4 regions of the Modestobacter sp. KNN46-3 genome follow, and region 1 is predicted to be linked to each of the others. Evidence: riboswitches for the same ligand, from Rfam matches in the RefSeq annotation. Region 1 holds a riboswitch; each other region holds the start of a gene.
What was found. Region 1 has a riboswitch for thiamine pyrophosphate ahead of thiC (phosphomethylpyrimidine synthase ThiC). Riboswitches for the same ligand answer to the same signal wherever they lie in the genome.
Positions count from the first base shown of each region.

Region 2: another riboswitch for thiamine pyrophosphate. It lies ahead of G5C62_RS05815 (alcohol dehydrogenase catalytic domain-containing protein); the one in region 1 lies ahead of thiC (phosphomethylpyrimidine synthase ThiC).
Region 3: another riboswitch for thiamine pyrophosphate. It lies ahead of G5C62_RS08030 (cytosine permease); the one in region 1 lies ahead of thiC (phosphomethylpyrimidine synthase ThiC).
Region 4: another riboswitch for thiamine pyrophosphate. It lies ahead of thiC (phosphomethylpyrimidine synthase ThiC); the one in region 1 lies ahead of thiC (phosphomethylpyrimidine synthase ThiC).

Region 1 is NZ_JAAKGN010000122.1:10,129-15,464, reverse strand. Features, by position in the region: partial or broken gene thiC (phosphomethylpyrimidine synthase ThiC) at 189-1,766, opposite strand; TPP riboswitch at 1,806-1,919, opposite strand; gene G5C62_RS20110 (chlorite dismutase family protein) at 2,151-2,693, opposite strand; partial or broken gene G5C62_RS29040 (IS5/IS1182 family transposase) at 3,661-3,906, opposite strand; gene G5C62_RS20095 (hypothetical protein) at 3,988-4,476, opposite strand; gene G5C62_RS20090 (DUF427 domain-containing protein) at 4,881-5,336, shown strand, end outside.
Region 2 is NZ_JAAKGN010000014.1:30,757-36,092, forward strand. Features, by position in the region: gene G5C62_RS05810 (MFS transporter) at 1-78, opposite strand, end outside; gene G5C62_RS05815 (alcohol dehydrogenase catalytic domain-containing protein) at 123-1,133, opposite strand; TPP riboswitch at 1,124-1,233, opposite strand; gene G5C62_RS05820 (hypothetical protein) at 1,238-1,462, opposite strand; gene G5C62_RS05825 (SDR family oxidoreductase) at 1,621-2,406, shown strand; gene G5C62_RS05830 (acetyl-CoA C-acetyltransferase) at 2,533-3,750, shown strand; gene G5C62_RS05835 (iron-siderophore ABC transporter substrate-binding protein) at 3,831-4,850, shown strand; gene G5C62_RS05840 (LacI family DNA-binding transcriptional regulator) at 4,802-5,336, opposite strand, start outside.
Region 3 is NZ_JAAKGN010000024.1:25,018-30,353, reverse strand. Features, by position in the region: gene G5C62_RS08050 (DUF6297 family protein) at 1-1,262, opposite strand, end outside; gene G5C62_RS08045 (ABC transporter ATP-binding protein) at 1,425-2,102, opposite strand; gene G5C62_RS08040 (TenA family protein) at 2,102-2,731, opposite strand; gene G5C62_RS08035 (TenA family transcriptional regulator) at 2,728-3,336, opposite strand; TPP riboswitch at 3,396-3,506, shown strand; gene G5C62_RS08030 (cytosine permease) at 3,497-4,840, shown strand; gene thiE (thiamine phosphate synthase) at 4,837-5,336, shown strand, end outside.
Region 4 is NZ_JAAKGN010000001.1:66,012-71,347, forward strand. Features, by position in the region: gene G5C62_RS00350 (hypothetical protein) at 1-576, opposite strand, end outside; gene G5C62_RS00355 (ABC transporter ATP-binding protein) at 573-1,535, opposite strand; gene G5C62_RS00360 (sensor histidine kinase) at 1,734-3,005, shown strand; gene G5C62_RS00365 (response regulator transcription factor) at 3,002-3,652, shown strand; TPP riboswitch at 3,727-3,840, shown strand; gene thiC (phosphomethylpyrimidine synthase ThiC) at 3,834-5,336, shown strand, end outside.

The DNA.
Region 1 (5,336 bases):
GAGCGCTTCGACACCCTGCAGATGGTGGCCGCGTCGGGAATGGAAGTCTGCTGAAGTTCGGTGAGGGGGAGGTAGACGCGGGCGCCTTCGTCGAGGAACTCCGCGGACTTCTCGGCCATCCCCAGGGTCAGGGCTTGTTGGTCGTCGATGCCCTTGCTCGCGGCGTAGGCGCGCACGTCCTGGCTGATCCGCATGGAGCAGAAGTGCGGGCCGCACATGGAGCAGAAGTGCGCGGTCTTCGCCGCGCCGGCCGGCAGGGTCTCGTCGTGGAAATCCCGGGCGGTGGTGGGGTCCAGGGAGAGGTTGAACTGGTCCTCCCAGCGGAACTCGAACCGGGCGTCGGACAGCGCGTCGTCCCACGCCTGCGCGCCGGGGTGGCCTTTGGCGAGGTCGGCGGCGTGGGCGGCGATCTTGTACGTGATGACGCCGTCCTTGACGTCGTCGCGGTCCGGCAACCCCAGGTGTTCTTTGGGGGTGACGTAGCACAGCATCGCGGTGCCGTACCAGCCGATCATCGCCGCCCCGATTGCGGAGGTGATGTGGTCATAGCCCGGAGCGATGTCGGTCGTCAGCGGCCCGAGGGTGTAGAACGGCGCCTCGGCGCAGACCTCCAGCTGCAGGTCCATGTTCTCCTTGATCTTGTTCATCGGCACGTGGCCGGGGCCTTCGACCATGACCTGGACGTCGTACTCCCAGGCGATCCTGGTGAGTTCGCCGAGCGTGCGTAGTTCGCTGAACTGAGCCTCATCGTTGGCGTCGGCGATGCAACCCGGTCGCAGCCCGTCACCGAGGGAGAACGTGACGTCATAGGCAGCCATCAACTCGCACATCTCCCGGAAGTGCGTGTACAGGAAGTTCTCCTGGTGGTGGGCCAGGCACCAGGCGGCCATGATCGACCCGCCGCGGGACACGATCCCGGTCTTGCGGCCCGCGGCCAGCGGCACGTAGCGCAGCAGCACCCCGGCGTGCACGGTGATGTAGTCCACGCCCTGCTCGAACTGCTCGACCAGGGTGTCCCGGTACACCTCCCAGGACAGGTCCTCGGCTTTGCCGTTGACCTTCTCCAGCGCCTGGTAGATCGGCACCGTGCCGATCGGCACCGCGCTGTTGCGGATGATCCACTCCCGGGTGGTGTGGATGTTGCGCCCGGTGGACAGGTCCATGACCGTGTCGGCGCCCCACCGGGTCGCCCAGGTCATCTTCTCCACCTCCTCCTCGATGGAGGAGGCGACCGCCGAGTTGCCGATGTTGGCGTTGATCTTCACCAGGAAGTTCCGGCCGATCGCCATCGGCTCGGATTCGGGGTGGTTGACGTTGGCCGGCAGCACCGCCCGGCCACGGGCGATCTCGGACCGGACGTGCTCGACGTCCACGCCCTCCCGCAGTGCCACGAACTCCATCTCCGGGGTCACCTCGCCCCGGCGGGCGTAGGCCAGCTGGGTGACCGTCGCGCCCGGCCGTGCCCGGCGCGGCTGGTGCGCGACGGTGAAGACGCTGTCCAGGTCGCGGGTGTCGGTCGGCTTGCGGCCGTTGTCCACCGGCTGCACCGGTCGGCCCTCGTAGGACTCGGTGTCGGCGCGCTCGCCGATCCACTCCTCGCGCAGCCGAGGCAGCCCGCGATGGATGTCGGTGGGCACGGCCGGGTCGGTGTAAGGGCCGGAGGTGTCGTAGAGGACCACGCTGTCGCCGGTGGACAGCCCCACCTCACGCATCGGAACCCGCAGATCCGGGCGGCTACCGGCCAGGTAGGTCTTACGGGAACCGGGGAAATCGCCATCCGCAGTCGTGGGCTGGCGGTGGACAGCAGTCATCGAGGAAGTCCTCCCTACGCCGGTGCTAACCGGATCAGGTACGAACGGTCGACGGCCGATCCAGCCGCCCTCTCAGCCTCGGCACGTGAGGCTCCCGCGGGTCGGCGCCCACCCTAGACACAGCACTCTGCCCACCGCAGGCGGGGTGGGCAGAACGGAACGAACAGGTGTCTCACTTCCTTAGAGTGAGACACCCCGCGAGCCGGCCGACCGGTCATGTGACATGCAGCGGAAATTTGCGCGGTCCTGGCAGCGCTATGTGGACCGTCTGTCGCTGTCCGAACGACTTGTCCGGTTGAGGATCGGCCAACGAGACGGCGGTGAGGGCTCTGACGTAGCTCAGCGTGCGAGGCGGATGTCGACTTCGCGTTCCACGTAGTCCCACTCCGGGGTCGCGCGGAGCCGGGACACCAGCTCCTCGAACGCAGGCGCATCGCGGGGGCTGTACTCGAACCAGGTGAGGAAGTCGAAGGGCTCGTCCAGATCGCGGCCGTGGTAGAGCCGGCGGGCCACCGCAGGCAGGTACTGCATCCCGATGTTGATGTGGTGGGAGGTCTCCTCGAACAGCTCCCGCCGCTCGTCCTGGGCCAGAGCCCACCACTCGTGGGACTTGATGATCGGAATCAGCGCGGCGCGGGTGGCTTCCGGGCGACCGAGTCCGGCCTGCCGAGCCGAGAGCGTTTCCTGCTCGTCGCGCCGGGTGTAGCGGTTGTTACTGGCCCGTCCTCGCAGCATCCAAGCGGCATCGAGGTTGCCCGCGCCCGCCGAGTCCTCGAAGACAGCGAGCCGGGGCACCATCGGCAGAGACGGCCCGGTCACCGGGTCAATGCTCTCGACTTCCCAAGATCCCACCTCGCCTCCAACAAATACGGTCGGCGGCATGCCACCACGCTAACCTGCCTCTTCCCCCGGGCGGTGTCCTCCCGCGGCACTTGCTCGCTCGACGATTCGGTGACGCCGCACACCCGCCCATCGTCGGCCAACGTGTCCCTTCACAGGCGGCGGCGATCGCGGCACCGAGGGCGGAGGCGGCGGCCAGCTCCCGCCCGGCGAGCCGCCGCTGGCTGGTGGACCCACCGGAGGAAGAGGACGGAGCCAGGCAGGCCCAGGCAGGCGGTCGTAAGCCTGCCTGGTGAGGACTGCAGCTCTGGCCGGAACCGTCTCGCTGGAGGAACCCCTTGCGGGAAGCCGCAGGTCAGCAGAGGTGCGCCCGCGAGGGTGTCGCCCAAGATCCGCCCGGTGAAGATTCCCGCAGTGGGGCGGCTGGCCGGGAACGAGGCCCGTGTAGCTGGAGCGATCCGGCCTGGAGGAGCAGTACGCCCGCGTCCGCGGCATCCGCGAACCCGTCGTCGTCGCCCTCGTCCAACCCTGCGGCTGCCTCATCGACAACCACGCCGCCACCCTCCAAGCCGGCGTCACCACCATGGGCCAGCACCAGTTCAGCAGCAGTGGTCAGTGGGCCGTGTCGTAGGCCTCGATGACCGAAGTAGGGATCCGGCCCCGTTCGGACCACCTCATGGCCGTTCTCGCGGGCCCAGGGCCGGATCGCTCCGTGGGGTCTTTGCGGCCCGAAGCGGCGGAGCCGCCGGTGGTCGCACGGCGACCCGATGCACTGCCCCGGGAGGTGTTGACCTTGCGGCCGGCGTCGATGAAATGGCGTAGGTCTGCCCGCAGCTGCGCCGATTTCTCCCCCGATAGGTCGATCTCCTAGCTCTGGCCATCCAGAGCGAAGGTCACGGTCTCCCGGCGGCCTTCCTCCAGCACCTCACCGGTCAGGTCGTCCTCGAGCAGAATCGTTGTCTTGCGAGCCACTGAGCCTTTTCCAGTGACGGCTCGGTCGGCGTGTTGATCATGTCGTACGGCCGTGCTGGTGGTGGGGCAGAACGAGGGCGGCAGCGGTGATGGCGCCGATGCGCCAGGGGCATAGGCTGACCCGGCGCAGCGCCTTGAAGGTGGTCTGGAGCAGCGAGTTGCCGCGCTCGGCCGGCGCTCGGGTCGCCGCGTGCAGCAGGCTGACTGTGCGCTGATGGTCGGTCAGGCGGCCCGTGGCGCTGTGTTTGATCGGCGTGGTGAGCGCAGCGCGTTGGCCCTCGTAGCTCTTGCTCGGGGCATGGATGCATCCGATCAGCAGGAGGTTCTTGGCCACGATCCTCGGTACAGCCCAGGTCACCACGGATTACAGGGCGGCGCTGAGTGGCAGTCCGGGGTGCATGGCGGCGTAGACGGTGCCTGCGACGGCTCCGAAGACCAGGTGGCCGACGCAGAAGGTGATCACGTCGCGCCGGCTGTAGTGCCGGTAGAACACCCCCGGTGGCGCCAGCCGCCCGGGGATGTCCGGATGCAGGTCGGGCCACGCACCGACCACCACTCCGCCGAGGGCGGCGTGCACGGCGCCGGTGAGCAGGCCCCACCAGGCCAGGTGGTCGTTGCCGACCGCGGCGAAGAACAGCGAGTACAGCAGGACGATGCCCACGGCAAGGACGGCGTGGCCCACCCATCCGACCAGGCGTCGGTGCCGCTGGGGAGCCCGCAGGATCGCCCCACCCTCGGCGAAGATGTCCTGACGCACCCCCAGGCCCAGCCCCCGCTGGGCGTAGGCCAGCGACTCCATGCACTGAGCGGCGACGATCGCGGCGACCGCGGCAGCGATCGGATCGACGTCCACAGCAGCCCTCCAGCATCCGTTCCACGGCCCTCACGCCCGAGCCACCCGTCGCGGCTGCCTGATCAGCGCCCTGTTCCAGGTCCGGCGGACGCTACCGGCGATCCGGAATCTCGCAGCACCACGCCAGACGTCGATCCCGTAGGCCCAACCGGGCGCAAGACCCAGCACCGGCCTCACCGGAACAGGCGGTGTCGTGCATGGCAACGGCGATGGCGATGGCGGCGAGGCCCTGCGGCTGTAGGGACAGCTGGGGGCCGTACGTCGCTCGTCGGCTCGGCGCACAGCTAACCGGGCCGCCCGTGCTGCGCCGGCGTTCTGGTGCTGCCGCGAGGCGTAGCAGCTGCCGGACTGTGCCGGCCAGGTCGGGGAGGTGTCGGTGCTGGTGGCCCGGGTAGTCGCGGCGCATGAGCTTGACCAAGGGCAGCGGGCCGTTCGGGGAGCACCCGGCAGGAAGGTTCAACTTCGATCCGCGCGCCCCCGAGCAGGTGCTGTACCTGGAGACCTCCCCGCGGCGGGTCCGGGTCGTCCTGGGTGGAACGGAGGTCGCCGACAGCACCGACGTGCACCTCCTGCATCCGCCGGGCCGGACGCCGACGTACCTGTTCCCGCGCGAGCACGTGCGCACGGACCTGTTCGAGCCAAGCGAGCGGCGGCGGTCCGACCCCGGGATGGGGGACGGCAGGTACTGGACGGTGCAGGTGGGCCAGCGGCGGGCGGTGAACGCGGCCTACTCGTGGGAGCACCCGCCGCCCACCGCGGCGGGGATCACCGGCCTGATCGCCTTCGACTGGGACTCGATGGACGGGGTGTTCGAGGAGGACGAGGAGGTCTTCGTCCACCCCCGAGACCCCTACACCCGT
Region 2 (5,336 bases), on a different contig from region 1:
GAGGGCGACGACGAAGGCGACGATCGCCAGGACGCCGACCTCGCGGGGGAGGGGGGCGTCCTTGCTGCGATGTCGCACGAGCGCCGATCCTCACACGCGGCCCGGGACACCGCTGCGGGGCGTCAGGGGGTGAGCACGAGCCGCCCTGCGACGTCCCCCCTGCGCAGCCGGTCCAGCGCCTCGTTCACCTGGGTCAGCGGCAGCGTGCCCGCCACCGGCGGCGCCAGCTGCCCGGCCGCGGCCAGCGCCACCGCCTGCTCCAGCTCGGCCAGCGTGTTGCCCACGCTGGCGATGACCCGCTGCTCGGCGACCACCATCCCCAGCGGGCTCACCGTCAGTGCGTCGGCGCTGTACCCGACCAGCACCAGCCGCCCGCGGCGACCGAGCACCGCCGTCGCCAGCTCGAGGGTCGCCGTCACCCCGGCGAGCTCCACGACGACGTCGGCGCCCTGCCCGCCGGACAGCCGGGCCACGGTGCCGGCGAGTTCGGCGGGGGAGACCGCGGCCACCGCTCCGGCGGACCGGGCAGCCGACCGGCGGGCGTCGTCCCGGCTGACGGCCACGACCACGCCGCCGCGTCGTCGGGCCTCCTGCACCGCGGCCAGCCCGACCCCGCCCGCGCCGAGCACGACGACCACGTCACCGGGCTCGACCGCGGCCTCGGTGAGCGCGTGCACCGCGGTCGTGCCCGCGCAGCACAGCGGTGCGGCAGCCTCGAACGGCAGTTCGTCGGGCAGCCGGACCAGGCAGTGCGCCGGCACCACCAGCTGCTCGGCGAAGGCGCCGTCCGCGGCGAAGGCCAGCACCCCGCGCGGGGTGAGGCACAGGTTCTGCCGACCGCGCAGGCACCAGCGGCAGCTGCCGCAGAAGAGGTAGTAGTAGACGGCGACCCGGTCGCCCTCGGCCCAGCCGGTGACGGCCGACCCGACCGCGTCGACCGTGCCCGCGGCCTCGTGGCCCAGCGTCATCGGCGTCCGGGACGGCGCGTACAGGCCGTCGGTGAAGTGCAGTTCGGTGCCGCAGACCCCGGCCGCGCGCACCCGCACCCGCACCTCGTCGGGGGCGGGTTCGGGCACCGGGACGTCGTCCAGGGCCAGGGGTCGGCCAGGTGCGTGGAAACGGGCAGCGAGCATCGAGCAGCTCCCTCCGCCGGCATGAACCGGATCAGGTGTGGACGGTCGGCGGTGGTCGTCCGCCTTCTCAGCCCGCGCCCGGGCTCCCGTGTGCGCCGCTGAAGCTACCGCAGCGGGGCGACCGGCTCGACCCGGCGCAGGAACGACCGGATCGCCAGGTGGTGGGAGAGCTGCTCGCGGTGCGCCTCGCACGCCGTCCAGGTCTTCTCCCGGTCGGGGGTGTGCACCTTCGGGTTGTTCCACACCAGGACGACGGTCGCCGGCTCCCGGCAGCCCTTCGCCGAACAGATCACGCCGGCGTCCCCGGCCGGCCCTGCGTCCTCGGTCATGGGCCGAGTCTGAGCCGACGCACAGGAAACCGTCAGCAGGGGGTGCGAGGGTCGGTCCGGCCGCACCCCCTGACCCCGGGTGCGGCCACCAGCCCCCGCGGCCGGAAAGGAGGTCGCGGTGGGTGCACCCGGCCCGGGGGGCGGGTAGGGCGAGGTGCATGACCGACACCAAGCCCCTCGCCCTCGTCACCGGCGCCTCCAGCGGGATCGGGTTCGAGCTCGCCAAGCAGTTCGCCCAGCACGGCTTCGACCTGGTGATCGACGCCGAGGACCCGACGATCGACACGGCGGCCGCGAAGCTGCGCGCCGAGGGCGCCGAGGTGACCGCCGTCCAGGCCGACCTGCGCACCCCCGGCGGGATCGAACAGCTGTGGACCCGGGTGCAGGGCCTCGGCCGCCCGCTGGACGCCGCCGCGCTCAACGCCGGTGTCGGCCGTGGCGGTGCGTTCGTCGACACCGACTGGGCCGACGACCTGGAGGTCATGCAGCTCAACGTGGTCTCCACCGCCGCGCTGCTGAAGCTGGTCCTCGTGCAGATGACCGGTCGCAACGCGGGCCGGGTGCTGGTGACCTCCTCGATCGCGGCGACCATGCCCGGCGCGTACCAGCCGGTCTACAACGCCTCGAAGTCCTTCGTCCAGTCGCTGACCGAGGCCGTGCAGCAGGAGCTCAAGGACTCCGCCGTCACGATCACCGCGCTGATGCCCGGCCCCACGGACACCGAGTTCTTCGCCCGGGCCGACCTGGAGGACACCGCCATCGGCCAGGGCCCCAAGGACGACCCGGCGGAGGTCGCCGCGCAGGGCTTCGAGGCGCTGATGGCCGGGGAGGAGAAGGTGCTCGCCGCCTCGCTGAGGACCAAGGTGCAGGGCGCGGCCAACAAGGTGCTCCCCGACTCGCTCAAGAGCTCCGCGCACGAGGCGATGGCGAAGCCGCGCGACTGACCCGCTCCGACGACGCCCCTCCCGGTCCGCGGGCAGGGGCGTCGTCGGCGTCCCGGGCGACGCCGGCTTCCGGTGAGTGGTCGGCTCCGCTGCACCGAGCCGGGGCAGAGCTGGCAGAGTCGGGGCATGGACGACGTCGTCATCTGTTCCCCGGTCCGCACTCCCGTCGGTCGCTTCGGCGGGGTCTTCGCCGGTCTGTCCGCCAACGAGCTCGCCGCCACCGCGCTGCGGGGCCTGGTGGAGCGGACCGGGCTGGGGGAGGGCGAGGTCGACGACGTCATCCTCGGCAACTGCAGCCCCAGCGGTGAGAACCCGGCGATCGGCCGGATCGCCGCCCTGGACGCCGGCCTGGGCGTGCAGGTCCCCGGCCTGCAGATCGACCGGCGCTGCGGATCCGGCCTGCAGGCCGTCATCTACGCCGCGATGCAGGTGGCGGCCGGCGCCGGCAAGGTCGTCGTCGCCGGTGGGGTGGAGTCGATGAGCAACGTCGAGCACTACGCACTGGGGCTGCGCAGCGGGGCCAAGGGCGACGGCGTCATGCTGCACGACCGGCTGGCGCGGGCCCGGGAGACCGCCGGTGGCCTCCACCACCCCGTGCCCGGCGGCATGCTGGAGACCGCGGAGAACGTCCGTCGTGAGTACTCGGTCGACCGACTGGAGCAGGACGCCTGGGCGTTGCGCTCCCAGCAGGCCGCCGGCGCGGCCATCCGCGAGGGGCGGTTCGCCGACGAGATCATCGGCGTCGAGGTGCCCGGGACCCGCAAGACGCCGGCGCGCACGGTCACCGAGGACGAGCACCCCCGCCCGGACACGACGATGGAGGACCTGGCCGGCCTGCGCCCGGTCATGGGCCGGGTCGACCCGGAGGCGACGGTGACGGCCGGCAACGCCTCCGGCCAGAACGACGGCGCCGCCGTCTGCGTGGTGACCACCCGCGCCGAGGCCGACCGCCGTGGCTGGCAGCCCTTCGTGCGGCTGACCGGCTGGGCCGTGGCGGGCGTGCCGCCGGAGACCATGGGCATCGGCCCGGTCCCGGCGACGGCCAAGGTGCTGGAGCAGACCGGGCTGACCCTGGCCGACATGGACCTCATCGAGCTCAACGAGGCGTTCGCCAGCCAGGTGCTGGCCTGCCTGGGGGAGTGGGGCCTGGGCGCGGACGACCGCAACCGGGTCAACGTCAACGGGTCCGGCATCTCCCTGGGGCACCCGGTGGGGGCGACCGGCGCCCGGATCCTGGCCACGCTCGCCCACGAGATGCGCCGCCGCGAGGCGCGCTACGGCCTGGAGACGATGTGCATCGGCGGTGGGCAGGGGCTCGCCGCGGTGTTCGAGCGGGTCGTCTGACCCCAGCCGCAGGTCTCGATCGGGCAACGAGGCAGACCACCGGTTCGTTAGGTAAGGCTGCCCTCAGGTAGAACAACACCATGTTGCTCTCCCGGTCGCTCGCGCGACGCACGTTCACCAGCTCCGTGGCCCTCCCCGTCCTCGCGGTCGCCGTCCTGGCCGGCTGCTCGTCGGAGTCCGACGAGCAGCCGGCCGAGGCCGCCGCCGGCTCGGCAGCCGAGGCCGCCTTCCCGGTCACCATCGAGCACGCCTACGGGACGACGACGATCCCGGAGGAGCCCGAGCGGGTGGTCTCCCTCGGCTACACCGAGCAGGACGCGATCCTCGCCTTCGGTGTCGTCCCGGTCGCCGTCCGCTACGCATTCGGCCCCGAGGACGACGTCTTCTTCCCCTGGGCCGACGAGGCGGCCGGCGACGCCGACCCGGAGATCCTGCCGCGGGCGGAGGTCGACCCGGAGCAGATCGCGGCGCTCGACCCGGACCTGATCATGGCGGTCACCGCCGGCCTGACGGAGGACGAGTACGAGACGCTCAGCGCGATCGCGCCGACGGTCGTGCAGCCCGAGGAGCACATCGCCTTCGGCACCCCCTGGCAGGAGCAGACGCGGATCACCGGCGAGGCGCTCGGTCAGCCCGACCGCGCGGAGGACCTGATCGCCGACGTCGAGGAGCAGATCGCGGCGGCGCGGGCCGAGCACCCGGAGCTGGAGGGGAAGACGGTGACCCTCTCCGGCCCGGCGTACGGCGGGGAGTACCCCTTCCACACGTCCGACGACACCCGCACCCGGTTCTTCCTGGACCTGGGCATGGTCGTCGACCCGGCCCTGGACGCCGCGGCGCAGAGCGACTTCTACGGGACGGTCAGCCGCGAGGAGGCCCGGATGCTGGACGCCGACGTGCTGGTCTTCCAGTCCGGTTCCGAGGCCGAGCGGGCGGGGATCGAAGGGGACCCGGTGCTGTCCGGGCTCCCCACCGTGACCGAGGGCCGGTCGATCTTCATCGAGGGGGAGGACTACGCGGCGCTGCAGTTCGCCAGCGCCCTGAGCCTGCCCTACCTGCTGGACGGCTTCGTGCCGGAGCTGTCCGAGGTGGTCGGCTGAGTTGAGTGCACCTCGAGGCCGCCGTGGACACCTCCGCGGCGGCCCGGCGGCCGCGCAGGTGGTGCCGCAGTCGACCCGCGCCTGACGAGCACCGGGGTCACCAGTTCGGTGCGGCGCGACGGGAGGTCCTGGGCGCCGGACGTCAGCTGGCGGAGCAGCAGGTCGGCCGCGCCCACGGCGAGCAGGGCGGCGCAGTTGTCGACGGTGGTGACCGGCGGCGACCACCACTGGTAGAACGGTTCGTCCTCCGTGCAGATCACCGACAGCTGGTCGGGCACCCGCAGCTCGCTGTCGCCGATCACCGGCAGTGCCCCGAATGACGCCTCGTGGTTGGTCACCAGCAGGGCCGTCGGTGGCTCGGACAGGCCGAGCAGCTCGGCGGCGGCCCACCGGCCGAAGTCGGGTGTGAAGGGCCCCCGGCACACCAGGTCGTCCAGGACCGGGACACCGGCCGCCGCCATCGCGGCCCGGAAGCCGGCGTCGTGC
Region 3 (5,336 bases), on a different contig from region 1:
CGCACCAGCGTGCTGCTCACCCCGACCGGCACCGCGCCCATCGGCGAGGCGAGCACCGGCCCGGACCAGTCCAGGTCCGGGCGGTAGCCGGCGCGCACGGCCGCTCCCGCCCACGCCGGTGCGGTGACCGCGCCCAGCGCCAGCCACGCCACCGGCGCGCCGGCGCCCTGGCCGACGAGCAGCGCCGAGACGCCGCAGACCCCCACGAGCACCGCGGCCGGCACGACGGCCCGGGCCCAGACGACCGCTGCGCCGCCCAGCGGCAGCCCGCGGTCGGCGGCCGGCGCCGCGGACGCCCGCCGGCTCGGCTCACCCAGCGACGTGGCGGCGGTCCACCAGCCGAGGACGACGGTCACCGCCACCAACGCCGGGAGCTCGGCCAGCCCCTCGGTGCGCGCGGCCAGCACCGGCAGCGCCGCCCCGACCGCCAGCTGCCCCCAGCGCCACGGGGACCGGGCCAGCACCGCCAGGTCGCCGGCGACGACCGCCTGCCAGGGGCGCCGCACCCAGCGCCAGGCCAGCGGGCGCCGGGGCCGGCGCACCGTCGTCCCCAGCGCCCGGCCGAGCTCCCGGGTGTCCAGCGAGAAGACCGACGCGGTGGCGTACTGCGCGGTCTCCCCCGAGGCACGGAGCGCACCGGCGGGCAGGTCGGCCAGCCGGCGGTCGGCCAGGGCCAGGCAGAGGACGACTGCCCCCAGCAGCGCACCGAGCAGCCCCACCGCCACCGGCGCCGGCAGCGACCAGTCCCGACCCGCGACGTCCGGCAGGGCCACCCCCAGCCCGGCGACCACGCACCCGGCGACGGCGGGGCCGACCAGGGCCAGCGCGGTCATCGACCCGGCGACCGCGGGCACCCAGCGGCCGCCACCACCGGCCTGCCGGACGACGAGCACCGCGACGGCGGTCACCGCCAGCAGTGCACCGGCCGCCAGCCCGGCGAGGACGCCGGCCGGTGTCCGGTTCCAGGCCAGCACCACCGGGACGCCGACGGCCAGCGCCGCCGCCACCGCCAGGCCGACCGCCCGGCGCAGCTCGCCGCGGAGCAGTCCGCGGCGACCCGCGGGCAGGGGCAGCCACCACACCACGGCCGCCGGCGTGGCGCTGACCGGTCCCAGCCGGGCGAAGAGCGCGGTCAGCCCGGCCGCCAGGGACAGCGCGACCGCCGCCGCGGTCAGCGAACCGGGGAGCACCGCCGCATCGGCAGCCGGGCGGGCGGCGATCTGCTCCCGGAGGCTGGAGACGGCGCCCCCGCAGAGCGCCACGAAGACCCCGGCGGAGGTGAGGCCGGACAGGGTGTCCCCGACCCGGGTCAGCCAGCTGGTGTCGGCCCGGGAGGCCGTCGCCCGGCGGGTGTACCGGCGGACGGCGGTGCCGCTCCACTCCTCCGCCGGCCGCGCCTGCAGCGGGGTCGTCGCCGCCGTGGCTCAGCCCTCCTGCAACGCCGCGACGGCGTGCTCCGGCGCGACCACCGGGCACTCGTCCTCACCGATCACCAGGGCGTGGTCGGCGAGGGTGCCGATGAACGTCGGGTCGTGGCTGGCGAACAGCACCGCGCCGCCGGCGTCCACCAGTGCCGCGAGCCGGTCGGCCAGCGCCCGGCGCATCGCGGTGTCCAGTCGGCGTTCCGGCTCGTCGAGCACCAGCAGGTCGGCCGGTCGCACCAGCGCCCCGGCCAGCGCCAGCCGCCGGCGCTGACCGGAGGAGAGCGCCGAGGGCAGCGCGCCGGCCCGGTCGGTCAGCCCGAAGGCGGCCAGCTCCGCCTCGACGACCTCCTCGGCGTCGATGACCCCGTGGGCGCGGGCGGTGAGCAGCAGGTGCTCCGCACCGGTCAGCGACGGGAAGAACGCGTCGTCGTCCAGCACCCCGGCGACCGCCCGGCGGAAGCCGGCGTCCCGCTCGTCGACCGGGCCGTCGGCGAAACGCACCGTCCCGGTCAGCGGCGGGAGCAGGCCGACCATCGTCTGCAGCACGGTGGACTTGCCCGCGCCGTTCGGGCCGACCAGCGCGATCGCCGTCCCGGGCACGACCGACACCGTCACCGGGGCGCACACCGGCTCGTCGCCGTAGCCGACCGACAGCTGCTCGGCGGCCAGCAGGGCCATCAGCCGGGCTCCGCACCACCGCGCCACGCGGCGTCGAAGAAGCCGATCTCCAGCTCCATGGCCCGGCGGTAGGCGCGCCGCACCGCGGGGGTGTCGGCCGCCGTGTCGTCCAGCAGCCCTTCCAGCGTCGCCGCCAGCTCCTCGAAGGCCGGGTCGGCGTAGGTGGTGACCCACTCGGTGTACGGGGTGGCGGGCCGGCCGGCCAGCGACTGCCCGAGGTGGGCGTACAGCCGCATGCACGGCGTCATCGCCGCACAGGTCAGCCCTGCCCCGCCCAGGGCCGCCGTGGCGAGCAGGAACTCGGTGTAGGCCAGCGTGGCCGGCAGCGGCTCGACCAGGGTCAGGTCGATGCCCCAGCGCGCCGCGTAGCCCTCGTGCAGCCGCAGCTCCTCGCGGACGCCGGCGAGCAGATCGGCGAAGACGTCCAGGGCCGCCCGGTCGGGGCTGTACGCGGCGCCGAGCGCGTAGGCGCGGGCGAAGGACTCGAGGAAGAACGCGTCCTGGGCGACATAGCCGGCGAACCGCTCGCTCGGCAGGGTCCCGTCGGCGATGCCCTGCACGAACGGGTGCGCCAGCGCGACGGCGGCGAGGTCGGCGTTCTCGGCCCGGAGCCCGGCGGCGAGGCTCATGCCGACTGCACCGACGCGTCCCCGACTGCCATGTCCCAGAAGGCCACCTCGGCGGCGACGACGTCGAGGAAGACCGCGTCCCTGCCCCCGCCGACCGCGTCGGCCGCCGCCTCGAGGCCGGCGACGTAACCGGCGAAGCCCGGCACGGTCCAGTGCTCGACGAACTCGCGGTAGGCCGGGGCCCCGGGCAGCGCGGTGGTCCAGGCGTCGAGGTACGTGCGCTCGATGGTCCACAGCGCCGTCAGCGCGACCGGCACCTCGGCGGCGTCCAGCCGCTGCAGCAGCTCGGCGTAGGCCGTGGTGGCGGGCAGCGCGGGGGCGGTGAGGACCAGGCCGCGGTCGGCCGCCTGCTCCTCGAACCAGGCCAGCTCCTCGACCAGCGCGACCAGGCCCCCGGCCAGCACCGCCTGCGCGGGCCGCGGTGCGCGGGCCAGCAGCCGGGCCTGGAAGCGCAGCAGGTCGGCGACGAAGCGCGCGTCCTGCACCAGCCAGGTGTCGAAGGCGCCGGCGGGCAGCGACCCGTCACGCACCGCGGTCAGGAACGGGTGCGCGGTGGCCCCGCGCCAGATCTCGGGATGGCGTTGCAGCAGCTCGGCGACCGGCACGGCGCGGACTCTACGAGGTGGCGTTGCACACGGTGGTTATGGTGGCCCCGTCATGGCGTCGAGCCATGTGCGGGAGCTCGGAGGACCGGGCTGAGAGGGCGGCTGACGCGCCGCCGACCGCTGGAACCTGACCGGGTAATGCCGGCGTAGGGAGCCCGTGTTGAGCACGTCCGGAACCGTCCACACCAGCGCGTCCCACGGGGACGCACCACTGACCCTGACCGAGCCGCCGGCCCGCACGCTGGGCTTCCGCGAGTCCGCGGGCCTGTGGGGCAACCTGGGCATCAGCCTGCTGCTGCCGGTGGCCGCCGTCTACGTCGTCCTGCCCGGGCAGCCGCTGTCGGTCACGCTCGGCGCGATCGTCGTCGGCGCGGTGATCGGCGCCTCGCTGCTGGGGCTGGCCGCCGCCGCCGGTGCCCGCGAGGGGGTGCCGGGGATGGTGCTGCTGCGCGGCCTCCTCGGCCGGCGGGCCTCCTACCTGCCGACCGCGCTGAACCTGGTGCAGTGCATCGGCTGGGCCACCTTCGAGATCGTGATCATCGCCGAGGCGGCGTCCCGGGTGCTGGACGCGCCACGCTGGCCGTTCGTGCTGGTCGCCGGCGTGCTGGCCACCGCGATGGCGCTGCGGCCATTGGGTGTGGTCCGGGTGCTGTCCCGGTACGCGGTGTGGGCGGCGCTGGCCGCGATCGCCTACCTGTTCGTCGAGGTGCTGTCCGAGCCGCGGGCGGCCCTGGACGGCGGCGGCGCCGCGTCGTTCTGGACGGCGACCGACATCGTGATCGCCCTGCCGATCTCCTGGTTCCCGCTCGCCGCCGACTACACCCGGCACGTGCGCAGCGGCCGGGTCGCCGGCACCAGCGCCGCCCTGGGCTACGGCCTGGCCACCGTCGCGATGTTCACCCTCGGTGTGCTGGCGCTGGCGGCCTACGGCAGCTCCGGGCTGGACGTCATCGACGCGCTGCTGGCCGTGCCGCTGGGGGCGTTGGCGGTGCTGGTGCTCATCACGGTGGAACTCGACGAGGCGTTCGCGAACGTCTACTCCACGGCCGTGTCGGCGCAGAACGTGGTGGCCCGGCTGGACCGCCGGCTGCTCGCGCTGGGCGTCGGTGCCACCGCCACCCTGCTCGCGCTGAGCTTCGACATCGTCGCCTACGAGCCGTTCCTCTTCCTGATCGGCGCGGTTTTCGTGCCGCTGATCGGCGTCTTCCTGGTCGCCTACGCGCTGAGCGCCCCCGGCCGGTGGGACACCTCGGACACCGCCCCGGCCCGGCTGGTGTACCTGCTGCCGTGGCTGGCCGGGTTCGTCGCCTACCAGCTGACCCTGCCGACCTTCTTCTCCGGCGTCGGCGCCGGCTGGACCACCTGGTGGACCGCGCGGCAGGCCGACCTGGGCATCGACCCGGCCAACGGCTGGTCGGCCTCGCTGATCAGCCTGGCCGTGGCGGCGTCCCTCACCGCGGTGATCGCGCTGCTCGGCGCCCGCCGCGGGCGGCAACGGGCATGACCTCCCCGCTGGGCCAGCTGCACGTGCTCACCGACGCCGACGGCGGACCGGCCGCGCTGGCCGCGATCGCCGCCGCGGTGGCCGCCGGTGCGCCGGTGGTGCAGGTGCGGGCGAAGGGCTGCAGCGACCGGGTGCTGCACGACTTCGCCCGGGCCGTGGTCGAGCTCTGCCGGTCCGCGGGCACGACGTGCCTGGTCAACGACCGGGTGGACGTCGCCCTCGCCGTCGGCGCCGACGGGACACACCTCGGCGCCGGCGACCTCCCGCTCGCCGCCGCCCGGCGGGTCGCCGGGCCGGGGCACCTCCTCGGCGGCACGGCGCGCGACCCGGAGCTGGCCCGGCAGCTGGTGGCCGAGGGGGCGGACTACCTGGGCGTCGGCCCGGCCTTCGCCACCACCACCAAGACGGGGCTCCCCGACCCGATCGGGGTCGCCGGGGTCGGCGCCGTGGCCGCCGCGGTGCCGGTGCCGGTGATCGCCATCGGCGGGGTCACCGC
Region 4 (5,336 bases), on a different contig from region 1:
CCCGGCGGTGCTGCGCAGCAGCAGGCCGACGCCGACCGCCAGCACGCTCCCGGCGGCCAGCACCGCCGCGACCCGGCCGAGGCTGTCGGCCAGGTCGGCCAGGGTCAGGGTCAGGTCGGGCGCGATGAGCCAGGCGGCCACGTCGGCGACCAGCGCGAGGAGCACCCCGGCCACCGTGGCGACGACGACCGGCACGGTGACCCGGGCGGCCAGCAGCACCCCGCGGCGCGGCGTCCACTGCAGGGTCGGGCCGATCGACCCGCTGGCGTACTCCTGGGTGACCGCGAGCAGGGCCAGCACCAGCAGCGCGAACTGGCCCAGCAGGACGCCGAACTCACCGGCGAACGTCGCCGGCAGGCCGGTCAACGGGTCGGCCGGTCCGGTCGCCTCGTCGAAGGCCGCGGTGGCGCCGATGCCCACGACGGTGACCGCGGCCGCCAGCAGGCACCACCACGTCGTCCGGACCGTGCGCAGTCGCAGCCACTCGGCCCCGGCGGCGCGCCGGAAGACGGGCGCCGTCCCCGGTTCGGTGGTCGCCGTCCCCGTCGTCGGGACGGCGAGCTCCGCCGCGCTCATCGCTGCACCAGCCCGGCCGGCTCGGGCGCGACGGCGACCCGGTACTGGACGCTGTCGCCGGTGAGGTCGAGGTAGACCTGCTCCAGCGAGGAGTGCTCCTCGGCCAGTCGGTGCACCGCGACACCGGTCTCCAGGGCGACGTCGCCGACGGTCTCCGCCGTCGTGCCCTCGACCAGCAGGTCGCCGTCCTCGGTGGGGTGCACCTGCAGCCGTCGGCGGCGCAGGGCGCCGACCAGGGCGTCGGGCGACGGGGTCCGCACCCGGACCTGCCGCTGCGCACCCTGCCCGCGCATGACCTCCTGCATCGACGCGTCGGCGATCAGCCGGCCGCGGCCGATGATCACCAGGTGGTCGGCGGTCTGCTCCATCTCGCTCATCAGGTGGCTGGACAGCAGCACCGTCCGCCCCTCGTCGGCCAGCCCGCGCACCAGCCGGCGGATCCACCGGACCCCGTCCAGGTCGAGGCCGTTCATCGGCTCGTCGAACAGCAGGACGGCGGGGTCACCGAGCAGCGCGGTCGCGATGCCGAGCCGCTGGCGCATGCCCAGGGAGTAGCCGCGCACCCGCCGCCGGGCCGCGGGGCCGAGCCCCACCTGGTCGACGACGTCGTCCACCCGGCGCAGCGGGATGCCGTGCGTGCGGGCGGCGACCCGCAGGTGGTCGCGCCCGCTGCGCCCGGGGTGGACGGCGCCCGCGTCGAGCAGGGCACCGGCCGTCCGGAGCGGCTCGGCCAGCGTGGCGAAGGGCCGGCCGGCCACCAGGGCGGAGCCGGCGGTGGGCCGGTCGAGGCCGAGGACCATGCGCATCGTGGTCGACTTGCCCGCGCCGTTCGGACCGAGGAAGCCGGTCACCTTGCCCGGCTGGACGTCGAAGGTCAGGTCGTCGACGGCCCGGACGGTGCTGGTCCCACGCACGGACGCGGTGCCGTACTCCTTGGTGAGGCCGCGCACCTGGATCATGGTCGCGGCCCGTCGGGGGCGTGACGGCGTCGCCGCCACGGGAGGGGTGCAGTCATGACACGGAGCGTGTCGGGCCCATCGGCCCGGGCGGATCACCCCACGGTGCCGAGCAGCGTCCCCCACGTGGGGGAGGCGAACGGGGCGCGCACAGGGGAGCCGCCGGGCGCGACGATCCGCCACGATCGATCGGTGCCCCCGATGACCTCCTCACGCTCGGCGACCGAGCTCGCCGCCCGGCTGCGGATGGTGCTGGCCGCCGCCCGCCCGGGCTGGCGAGGCCGGGCCCTCTACGCGCTGGCGAGCCTGCCCCTCGGCGCGCTGTACCTGGTGCTGTACGCCGGGCTGGTCGGCTCGGTGGTGGCCGTGGTCTACGGCGTCGGCGTGCTGCTCGTCCTGCTGGTGCTCGCAGTGACCCGCTCCCTGGCCGAGATGGAGCGCCGGCTGGCCCGCAGGCTGCTCGGTGTCGACGTCCCGGCCGGTGAGCGGGTCCGCGACCGGCGCGGCGTCGTCCGCCGGCTGCGGCGGCTGGTCTTCGCGGCCGACACCTGGCGGGCCCTGGGCTGGCTCGGGGCCCGCGTGCTCCTCGGCCTCGCCGCGTCCACCACCCTGCTGTTCGGCGGCGCCGTCTTCGTCGCCCTCGGCTGGGAGATCGAGTGGAACCCGCTCAACGCGCTCCCGCTGCTGGCGCTCATGGTCCTCGACGTCGTCCTCGTCCTGGCCGGGCTCGACCTGCTGGTGCGGTTGTCCGCGTCCGTGGCGCCGCGGCTGCTCGGCACCGCGCCCGAACAGCGGATCGCCGCGCTGCAGCAGAGCACCCGGCGGCTGGCCGACCGGAACAGGCTGGCCCGCGACCTGCACGACACCATCGGTCATGCGCTGACCGCCAGCCTGCTGCAGGCCACCGCCGCCCGCCGCACCCTGACGCCCGTCGGCGAGCGGCCGCTGCAGGCCGACTTCGCGCGCCAGGCGCTGGGGCACATCGAGACGAACACCCGGACCGCGCTCGCGGAGCTCGACCGGGTGCTCACCGTGCTCCGTGCCGAGGACGGCGGCCGTGACCCCGCCCCGTTCGCCGCGCCGTCGCTGGACGACCTCGAGGACCTGCTTGCCGGACTCCGCGACGGCGGCCTGCCCGTCGAGCTCGTGGTGGGCGGCGACGTCGACGACGTGCCCGCCGGTGTCCAGGAGCTGGCCTACCGGGTGGTCCAGGAGGGGACGACGAACGTGCTGCGGCACGCGGGCACCCCGCGGACGGTCGCCGAGGTCGTCCGCAGCGGGGACACCCTCGTCGTCCGCGTGTGCAACGAACCGGTCTCCCAGCACGACGGCCGCCCGGGCCCCGGCGGCGGCCGCGGGTTGGCCGGCCTACGGGAGCGGGCGACCGCCGTCGGCGGCACGCTCACCGCCGGACGGACGCCGGCCGGCGGGTTCGACCTGTGTGTCACCCTGCCGCTGTCGGGTGCGGCGTGACCGCCCTGCGGCTGCTGCTCGTGGACGACGACGTGCTCGTCCGCTCCGGGCTGCGGGTGATCCTGGAGAGCGAGCCCGACCTGGCCGTCGTGGGCGATGCCGGCACCGGCCGGGAGGCGCTGGCCGTCGCGGCCGACACCGATCCGGACGTCGTCCTCATGGACGTCCGGATGCCCGACATGGACGGCATCGCGGCGACCGCGGAGCTGGTCGCCCGTGACCCGCAGCGCCCCCGCGTGCTGGTCCTGACCACGTTCGAGGACGACGACTACCTGTTCCGTTCGCTGCAGGCCGGGGCGAGCGGCTTCGCGCTGAAGCGGTCGGAGCCGGACTCGCTCGTCGACGCCATCCGGGTCGTCGCCCGGGGGACGACCCTGGTGCTCCCGGACCTGACCCGGCGGCTCATCGCCTCGCACGCGCCCTCCCGCGCCCGAGGGCCGGCCGCACTGCCGGAGCTGACCGGCCGCGAGGCCGACGTGCTGCGGCTGGTGGCGGGCGGGCTGTCCAACGCCGAGATCGCCACCGAGCTGTTCCTCAGCCGCGAGACGGTGAAGACGCACGTCAGCAGCGTGCTGCTCAAGCTCCGTGCGCGGGACCGCACTCAGGCGGTCATCGCTGCCTACGAGAGCGGCTTCATGACCGGCTGATCGCCCCCCGTCGTCCGATCCCCGACCGCGCCGGGTCAGGGCTGGGCAGGAGCACCCGCTTGGGCCTAGGGTCCGTGTCGACCCGCGGGAGCCTCGCGTACCGAGGCTGAGAGGGCGGCAGGACCGGCCGCTGACCGTTCGCACCTGATCCGGTTAACACCGGCGTAGGGAGGAACCCCTGATGACGGACGTCCAGCACCGGCCACAGACCGAGGGCACCGAGTTCCCCGGCTCCCGCAAGACCCACCTGCAGGGCAGCCGCCCGGACCTGCGGGTCCCGATGCGCGAGGTGCAGCTGTCCACCGGCGACAGCGTGGTGCTCTACGACACCTCGGGCCCGTACACCGACCCGGCGGTGCACACCGACATCCGGGCCGGGCTGCCCCGGCACCGGGAGGACTGGATCACCGAGCGCGCCGACACGGAGAGCTACGAGGGCCGCGCGGTGCAGCCGGTGGACAACGGGCGCCGCCCGGGTGACACCCGGGACCTGGACAGCGTCTTCGCTGCCGCCCACCGTCCCCGCCGCGGCCTGCCGGGGACGACGGTCACCCAGCTCGCCTACGCCCGCCGCGGCCAGGTCACCCCCGAGATGGAGTTCGTGGCGCTGCGGGAGGGGGTCTCCGTCGAGCACGTCCGCAGCGAGATCGCCCGCGGCCGCGCGGTGCTGCCGGCCAACGTGAACCACCCGGAGTCCGAGCCGATGGCGATCGGCCGCAACCTGCTCGTCAAGATCAACGCCAACATCGGCAACAGTGCGGTCGCCTCCTCCATCGAGGAGGAGGTGGACAAGATGACCTGGGCCACCCGCTGGGGCGCCGACACCGTCATGGACCTCTCGACCGGCCGCAACATCCACACCACCCGGGAGTGGATCATCCGCAACAGCGCCGTCCCGATCGGCACCGTGCCCATCTACCAGGCGCTGGAGAAGGTGAACGGCAAGGCCGAGGACCTGTCCTGGGAGGCCTACCGGGACACGCTCGTGGAGCAGTTCGAACAGGGCGTCGACTACGTCACCGTGCACGCCGGGGTGCTGCTGCGCTACGTCCCGCTGGCGGCGAACCGGAAGACCGGCATCGTGTCCCGCGGCGGCTCGATCATGGCGGCCTGGTGCCTGGCCCACCACCAGGAGAACTTCCTCTACACGCACTTCCGCGAGATGTGCGAACTGATGGCCGCCTACGACGTCACCTTCTCCCTCGGCGACGGCCTCCGCCCCGGGTGCATCGCCGACGCCAACGACGAGGCCCAGTTCAGCGAGCTGCGCACGTTGGGTGAGCTGACCCGGATCGCCTGGGAACACGATGTCCAGGTGATGGTCGAGGGTCCGGGGCACGTGCCGATGAACAAGATCAAGGAGAACATGGACCTCCAGTTGGAGGTCTGCGACGAGGCGCCGTTCTACACCCTGGGCCCGCTGACCACCGACATCGCGCCGGGCTACGACCACATCACCAGCGCCATCGGCGCGGCGATGATCGGCTGGTACGGCACCGCGATGCTCTGCTACGTCACCCCCAAGGAGCACCTGGGGCTGCCGGACCGGGACGACGTCAAGGACGGCGTCATCACCTACAAGATTGCCGCCCACGCCGCGGACCTGGCCAAGGGGCACCCCGGGGCGCAGGCCTGGGACGACGCACTGTCCGACGCGCGGTTCGAGTTCCGCTGGACCGACCAG